DNA from 2 places in the Flavobacterium sp. NPDC079362 genome. Region 1 is predicted to be linked to the other one. Evidence: riboswitches for the same ligand, from Rfam matches in the RefSeq annotation. Region 1 holds a riboswitch; the other holds the start of a gene.
What was found. Region 1 has a riboswitch for S-adenosylmethionine ahead of ACQKCJ_RS13170 (alpha/beta fold hydrolase). Riboswitches for the same ligand answer to the same signal wherever they lie in the genome.
Positions count from the first base shown of each region.

Region 2: linked by a shared signal. The riboswitch ahead of ACQKCJ_RS14145 (SusC/RagA family TonB-linked outer membrane protein) and the one ahead of ACQKCJ_RS13170 (alpha/beta fold hydrolase) in region 1 are both predicted to bind S-adenosylmethionine.

Region 1 covers NZ_JBNNFM010000013.1:88,603-93,042, reverse strand. Annotated here, with positions in the region: gene thrA (bifunctional aspartate kinase/homoserine dehydrogenase I) at 1-1,110, opposite strand, end outside; gene ACQKCJ_RS13170 (alpha/beta fold hydrolase) at 1,112-2,095, opposite strand; SAM riboswitch class I at 2,175-2,283, opposite strand; gene ACQKCJ_RS13165 (hypothetical protein) at 2,472-2,675, opposite strand; gene ACQKCJ_RS13160 (aspartate kinase) at 3,285-4,373, opposite strand.
Region 2 covers NZ_JBNNFM010000015.1:76,499-80,938, forward strand. Annotated here, with positions in the region: gene ACQKCJ_RS14140 (BamA/TamA family outer membrane protein) at 1-1,060, opposite strand, end outside; SAM riboswitch class I at 1,715-1,814, shown strand; gene ACQKCJ_RS14145 (SusC/RagA family TonB-linked outer membrane protein) at 2,071-4,440, shown strand, end outside.

The sequences.
Region 1 (4,440 bases):
ATAAAAGTCGTTTTCGAATTCTTTTTCTAATTCGATCATGGCTGTTGTAGCTTTATCTGTAGCGACAACCAACCCGATTCCTCTTTCTGAAGAACCTTGCGAAATGATACTTACACTGATATTGTGATCGCCCATTACTTTAAAAATTCTGGCATCAACACCTGATTTCCCAAGTAATCCGCGTCCTTCAAGATTTACCAATGATAAATTCTCTAAAACCGAAAGGGTTTTGATTCCTTCTTTAGCCGAATCTGAAGTGATTAAAGTTCCACGGTTTTCGTGATTGAAAGTATTTAAAATACGAAGGGGAATATTTTTTTCTAATAAAGGAATGATCGTTTTAGCGTGCAGGATTGTCGCACCAAAATTCGCCAATTCGTTTGCTTCATTAAAAGACAAAAATTCGATTTTTTTAGCATCAGCAACCAAATCAGGATTTGCTGTATAAATTCCGTCAACGTGGGTGAAATTTTGAAGTTCTTCGGCATTTAAGTAATTCGCTATTAATGATGCGGTATAATTACTGCCGTTTCTACCTAAAGTTGTAGTATCGTTATTGTTATTTGAACCAATAAAACCGGTTACAATATTTACAGTTTTACCGTTGTGTTCTTTGAAATAGTTGATGACATTTTTCTTAGAAAGCTGTTCTAACGGTTGTGCATCTCCAAATTTAGAATCGGTTTTTAATAATAATCTTGAATCAACAAAATTAGCCGGAATTCCTTTTTCTATTAAAATTGCGGTCAATAATTTAGCCGAAAGCAATTCTCCTTTTGACAAAATTTGATCTTTGATTTTATTGCTGTAATCTCCAATTAAGCTTACGCCTTCAAAAAGTTTTTCTAAAATATTAAATTCTTCAGAAAAATCTACCTGAGGATAATCTGAAATCTGATAGGTTTTGAAATTTTCAAATAATGGTTTGTAATTACCATTTTTAGCAGCAAGTTTCAAAATATAATCTAACTCATCGGTAGCTTTTCCGCGGGCCGAAACGACAACCGCAATTTGTTCTCCTTGATTTACTTTATCAGAAATGATTGAAACTACTTTATTAAGTCCTTCTCCGTTTGATAACGATTTACCTCCAAATTTTAATATTTTCATTTTATTTTTCTATTGTTTCTGCCTTAAAAATATCGGCAAGTAAATGATCTAATTGTTTGTACTCGATTAAAAAAGCGTCATGTCCGTGTACCGAATCTATTTCGCTGTAAAAGACATTGTCTTTGAACTTTTTTAATTCATTATAAGTTTCGCGATTTTCTTTTGGTGTAAAAAACAAATCAGAGTTGATTCCTATAATATGAATCGCTGCATTTGTTCTGGACAATAAAGTCTCGAAATCTTGACTATTTCTGGTAATATCTATGGTTTTAAGCAATTGGTTCATCAGTTTATATGATGCCAATTGATATCTCTTTTGTAATTTTTGTCCGTGATGCGCCAACCAGCTTTCTATATTAAAAATGAGCTGCTCGTTGTTGATTGTACGTTGAAATTTTTCTTTGAATGATTCAGGAGAGCGATAACACAACATGGCATGGATTCTGGCATCTTCTATAGGTTTTGAAGAATTTTTCAGTATTTGCTCTTGTAAGTAACAATTAGCGATCATCCAGTCTGTCGATTTCCAGTCTGTTGCAATTGGAATCAAGTTTTGAGTAATGTTGGGTTCTAATGCAAGAATTTCCCAGGCAATTCCTCCACCAACAGAACCGCCAATAATTGTGTGTAATTGTGCGATATCTAAGGCTTCTAATCCTTTTATAAAAATTCGGGCAATATCTCTTGTCGTGAAGTCCTGATAGTTTTCTACTATAAACGAATCGTTTCCGTTTCCGGGAACGTCGAATGCCAATATGGTATATCTCTGGGTATCGATTGTTTTTTCGTCGCCAATCAGGTCATTCCACCAGCCATTTTTACCTGTAACCTCAGAATTTCCGGTCAATGCATGATTGACCAAAACCATAGGCGCGCTATACAATGGCAAACCAGAAAGGGTAAAGCTTAATGGTAATGAATGATATGATGCACCACTTTCTGTGATGAAATCGTGAATTATGATGGGACTTGGTATATTTTCCAATTTTCAAATCTTTTTATTATTGATTTGTATGTGGAAATATTAGAAAGAAAGTACTAGAGTGAAACTAGAAAAATTCTTGTTGTTATCTTTCCACGTTTGGGCGTGGTAGAATGCAGCACCTTCTTCGAATTAACGAAGGGTTGCTAAGGATTCATCGGGTCTAATCCCTCGTCCTTTCTTTATAACATTTCAATACGTTTTTGAACTTAAAGGTGCAAATTAACTACTAATTTCTTAAACAAACAAATTTTATCGAAACTGATTCTGCAATTTCTTAAAGATAATTCAAACACAAACTCTTGTACGCAAAAAATTACCGAACTATCAGCCCAGTAAATTTAAGCAGGTATTCCCCTATTTTATGATACTTTTTGATTTAGATAAAAAGTGTTTCATTTTCTTTTGAATACATCAAAAACAATAATGAGTTTGGCTCTTTTTTCTCCGCTGTTTTATCTGCCTCAGTAATTCCGAATCTCGGGTGTACTAATTCATTTGTTGGCGGTGGCGGATTGTTTCTTTTTGCTCTTAAGTTTTTCAATGTAGAAAAAGTCTTTGTTAAGTAGTTTAATGTGCTCATGATATTTAAGTTTACGTTAGTTTATATTTTATAATCTTTATTATTTGTTTAATTTTTTGTTATGGCAACCAAATGGAATAAAAAAACCCTTTTGGGTTTGAATACCAAAAGGGTTTAAGTTTTTTACAACTTATATATACTTTTAGTATCAACAGACGCATACACAAATACGTGCGACGTTAAACATCTTGTTCATCTGTAGGGATTTATTCATCTGTGATTTACTTGCTATTTGAAAAAATTCTTGCATTTTTTTGTTTTATTTAACTTCTCGAAACTATTGACTGTTTTTACTTTTATCCTTCTTTTTTTAATTAAATAAGAAATAAAGTCATTCAACATTTGTTCCAATCGACATAACAATTCTTCAGAATTGAAAATTTACTTTTGGTAGTTTTGAGGTATTACAAATGTGCGAATATTTTTTCAATTACGCAAGTGAGGATCAGCAAATTAATCTTAAAAAACGTTAAAAATTACCTTTTTAACGTTAAAAAACATCTTACAAATTTAAGATTTAAAAAAATTAACGTAAAAACCTACAAAAAAATATCTAATGATTTTCCTGTTTCATTATATCAAAGAACAACTAACTACTATTAAAACCACTTACGACCAAACTGCTTCTTTATTTTTAATTTTTTCTGCTATTTTCAAAATGTCAGTTATTATCCCTCTTGAAATAGCTTGTTTACATGCCGAAGCGCTTTGAATTGCTATTGGAACATCTGCGTATGATTGTGTGTAGATTTCGAAAATGGTATCTGATCCTTTTAACTGACCAATTGCTGATGTAACCGGTTCTGAAACCAACTTGACTTCCAGCGTATTTTTCTCGACATCAAATTCTCCCACATATCTTAATACGTGATTGTCTTTTTGGGTTATTTTTGCAATTTTAAATGATTTGTCGATTGCATCTTTGTTCAGTATTCCGTTTTTCTCCAGATGTTCTTCTGTAATAAGAGAGTTGATTTTAATATCCGAAAGATCAAAATCCTTTCCTATTTCCCTGGTCAGAATCAATAGTTTTCTTGCTGTATCATTTCCGGATAAATCTTCCTTAAAAGTAGAACGCATTAATCCGAGTAAACTGGCATCTTTTAGAAGTGACGAAAAAGTAGATTCTTCATTGGCAAATCTATTAAAGACATAACTTAGATTATCAGAGAAAACACCTCGTATTTTGGTGATTTTCTCTCCGGAGTAATACAAATCTCTTAAGGTTTGCAAAACCGGAAATCCTGTATCTACTGATGTCTCGTACAAAAACTCTTTGTCGTATTTTTTAAGATTTACCCTAATTTCTTTATATAAATCAATAGGTAATGTATTGGCTTTTTTATTTACCGCTACAATATTAAATCCGTTTTCGATCAGGGTATTATAATGATGAATTAGCTCGTCGCTTGCCGTTGCATCCACTGCAATTAGATTTTCAAATTCATTTTCTTTGGCAAATTCAATAATATCCTGCACTTTAAACGGAACTGCCAATTCTAAAAAATTGGTTTCCCAAGCATATCCTACGCCTTCTTTCTCGAAAAAAGCTACTGTTGAATTTGTGATTATCGGAAAATGAAAGTCGACATTTTTACTTTCGAGAAAAAACTCCTGACTTTCGATGATTTGATTGATCAAAGTACTTCCGATATTTCCAATTCCAAAAAGGATGATATTTATTTTAAGCTTTGACATAATTTTTAATTTATTGGGGGTTAATTAAACCATATAAGTGATATAAGTTCATTTTAATTATCAACGT
Region 2 (4,440 bases), on a different contig from region 1:
TACGGAAATAAAGTCCCCAATCTCCTTTTCCTACTGCGGCATCTAATCCTATATTGAATTTTTCGGTTTTAAAAGCCCTGTAGCGATATCCTACACCAGCTCCGGGATATAAACCCCAGTTAAAACTTGATGTGTCAGAACCGTAAATTGTCGCTACTCCTGCAAATCCAACCAATCCCATTTTTTTATTAAAATTATATCGGTATTCGCCTTGTATCGCCATAAGTCCGTCGCCACGATATTTCCCTTCAGAATATCCCCTGATATCTTCATTACCAATCGTAACCTGTTGTTCGAAAGCAATATTTCCTAAGCCAAATTTACCTGAAAATCTTGCGGCCAGTACATCTGTTCCGTGTCGCATTGGGAAATACGTATTGTACTCAGAAAGAATTTTATTGGCATTCACATCATTGCCAAACCATTCCGGATACGTAAGCCATCGCAGCTTTATTTTATCACCTTTGGTAGGATAATAAACAGCATCACGGGTATCATACATCAAATTAAATTGCAGGCCATTTGTGTGAGTCACAGAAGAGGGTTTTATGTCATCTTCATATTTTGTGTCATAATGCGCATACGCATAACCAATACCGGCGTATAAGGATTTTATAACCTTACGCTGCAGGATAAAGTTTACCATCGACGCTTTAGTTCCATAATCGTAAAAATCAGGTACGTCGATATCATCTACATAAAATTGTGCGTTTTGATTGCCTGTTGCGAAAAAAAGTTGTGCCCTCCAGCTATCTTCCTTAATGTACCATTTATTAAAAGAGGCAATAAAATAAGATTTGTTGGTACTATAAACGGCAGAAATACCGGATAACGATTTAGGCGAAATTGTATCTGCTTTGTTCACCTTGTACATCATCATTGGGATCGCACCAAACATAAATTCCAGAGTTCTGTTGTAATTAAGGTAAGGCATTATATTGAAATCAATATTTTTGACCTTTGGTTTAGGTGTCGTTGCTGTGCTATCAGCCAATTTTGTTTGAGACCATGCCAGAGAACAGCATAAGAATAGAAATATAAAAAATGAATTTTTCTGCATTGTGGATTTATTTTTAAGTTATGCATTATAAACCGGTAAATGTATTCTCAGAATGTATGTCAAAAAATAATACTGCTATGGTAAATTTTTTTAATGTATTGCTTTTACGCGATGCATTTTTTTAGGGTATGCCTTAAAAAAGTAAATAAAAAACAGGATTTCTTTCGCTTTCTCTATTTGTATAATTACATTTTGTAGTACTTAAAGAAAAAAAAAAATTTGTTAATATGACAAAAGGGTAGAAGTGCATAACAAGAAAAGCAGTTTTTAATATCGTTTTATTTCTTCTTTAGACGACTTTTAGATATGGCTTTATTAAGAAATAACGTGGTATTACCGGATGAAATTATTAGCGAAAAGTAAATTTTTGTAATCTTTTTTTTGCTTTGAATTCAGCTTTTAAAAATTAAATAAAAAAATATATAAAGCTACAAAAGTATGTATCTGTAAAAAAAAATAACGTATTGTAGTGTTGTAATGTTTTGATTTTGTGTGTTTTATTTGTTTTTTAAGAGCATTTATTTTTAACTGTATAAAGGGAGATTGCAACTAATTTTACTGCTTATTAAGTTCTGTTTTCTAAAAAATAAATTTAAACTCTACTAATTACATAGAATTTATATATATATTTGCAGAGTAGAAAAAATCTACGTGAACTTATCCAGAAAGACTGAGGGATTAGGCCCGATGATGTCTTAGCAACCTGTTACTCAATAAGGTGCTAAATCCTTCCGCTGCGGTGGACAGATAAGAAAGATTTCTTTAGAAAATCTGAGTAAGATCATTATTATTAAAGTCATTTATTTTTTAGAATGAAAACGCAACTAATATTACACGCCCAATCAGAACAACCTGAATTTTCGAAAGAGGAGAACCATGTCCACGTTTTCCGAATGCAATACACTTAGCTTTTAATTAACCAATCTCCTGTTTTTTATCAATAAAATGATAGGCCATTCTAAGAGTGGTCCGGGAATTTCTATGTCCAATTTTTAATTAACCCAACCAAAATGAAAAAAATCTTACTCAGCTTAATTTTTTTGTTTAGCATACTTCCCAGTGTGTTACACGCACAGGACCGAACGATCAGTGGTACCGTCAGAGGTTCTGATACCGGAGAACCGTTACCCGGAGTTACAATCATTGCCACAGAAAGTGGTAAATCTACTATTAGTGACGGAAACGGAAAATTTTCTCTTTCGATAACGCCACAAGACAATACAGTTTCTATCAATTATGTTGGTTATGAAACACTCGAAAAAAGAGCCGGTTCATCCTTTAGCAACATTCGGCTTAATCCCTCTAATACTGCTTTAAAAGAAGTTTTAGTCGTAGGTTACGGAACTCAAAGTAAAAAAGAATTTACAGGATCAGCCGCAAGAATAACCTCGAAAACAATTAAGGACATTCCCGTGCAAAGTTTTGAGCAGGCACTTATTGGTAAAGCTTCCGGAGTAAATGTTTCTACGCCAAGTGGGGTATTAAACGATCCTCCGGTAATTAGAATTCGAGGGGTAAATTCAATTTCGTTAAGTACTTCTCCATTAATTGTTATTGACGGGATACCGGTTAATTCCGGTGATGTTTCTACAACAAATTCAGTAGCCAATAATCCGTTATCCGATATTAATCCATCAGATATTGAATCGATAGATATTTTGAAAGATGCAGCGTCTACCTCAATTTATGGCTCACGTGCAGCTGGTGGAGTAATCTTAGTAACTACTAAAAAAGGAAAAGCAGGAAAAGCTAAAGTAAATTATGATGCCTGGGTAGGGATTACAAGAGCCACCAGATTACCTGACCTTTTAAACAATACACAATACGAAGACATTAAAAATGAAGCCGTACTGAATAGCAAAATATTAAGCGGAAATGAAAATAATCCTGCTGTAGCCTCAGCACTTTTCTTTCCGTCTTTCAACGCAGATGGTACACGTGTCAATACAAAATGGAAGGATCAGGTATATCGCGACGCGGTTTCTCAAAATCATAACCTAAGTATTTCCGGCGGAACAGACAAAACAAGGTATTTTTTCTCTACCAATTATTCTAAACAGGAAGGAATTACAAAAGATAATGAGTTCGAAAGAAAAGGAGCAAGGTTTAATATCGATCACGATGTAAACAGCTGGTTGAAACTGGGAGGAAATCTATCGTATAACAATACTTTCAATCAGGCTCAAAATACAGGATCATTAAGCAGCAGCGGTTTGTTATTGATTGGTGCAGCACGTCTTGCATTGGTATTGCCTCCAAACGTTGCAGCTTATAATGCTGATGGTTCTTATAATTTAAGTTCGACAGGAACTGCAAGTTCGGGAAATAACTTATTTACCAATACATTATGGCATCCCGGCGCCTTGTTTGAAAACAGTAAATATACCAGTTCAAACGATCATATGGTAGGGAATATTCATGCTACGATTACCTTTTTCGACGGATTTAAATTCGACAGTAATTACGGAATCGACAGATTAAGAGCCGAGAATATTACCTATTTAAGTCCTAATCTTGGATCTTCTGCATTTTCTACAGGTGGTTCTGCAACTAATATTGCTGCACTAAGAAACAATTACAATTTTACCAACAGTTTTACTTTCGACAGGCGTTTTGGAGCCAAACATCACATTGCAGCATTGGCAGGATATGATGTTCAGAAATATGAAAACTCTTCGTGGGGAGCCAATCAAACCAACGTTTCTGATCCTTTCTTTGAATACTATCAGGGAACATGGGGAACAATCAGGTCTTCCGGAAACAGCTTGTCAGAAAGACTTTTTCTTTCCTCTTTTTTTAGATTATCGTATGATTATGGTGGAAAATATTTCATTACAGGAAATTTCAGAAAAGACGGAAATTCAGCTTTAGGTTTAAATAATAAATACGGAAATTTTGGAGGTATCTCTGCCGGATGGTCCATAAGTGAAGAATCTTTTTTTAAAGACAGTCAAATTACAGATTATGTAAGTTCACTTAAACTAAAAGGAAGCTGGGGAAGAGTAGGTAACGGAAACCTTTCATCAGCGTATGCTTCACAAAATCTTTACGGCGCATCCATTTATGGATCAGCATCGACCTGGGCAATTTCTCAGGCAGGAAATGAGAATCTGGGTTGGGAAACCAGCGATCAGACCAACATTGGACTTGAAGCAGGATTTTTTAAAGACAGATTGCAATTTACCGCTGATTATTTCAATAATAATGTAAACGGATTGATCTTAAGTACTCCTCAATCACCTTCAAAAGGAATTCCCGGAGACGCCATTCTTTCTAACGTTGGATCAATGTACAACAGAGGAATCGAACTTGGACTTACCGCGACAATTGCAAATACGGAAGATTTTCAATGGAAAGCGTCCTTCAATTACACACACGTA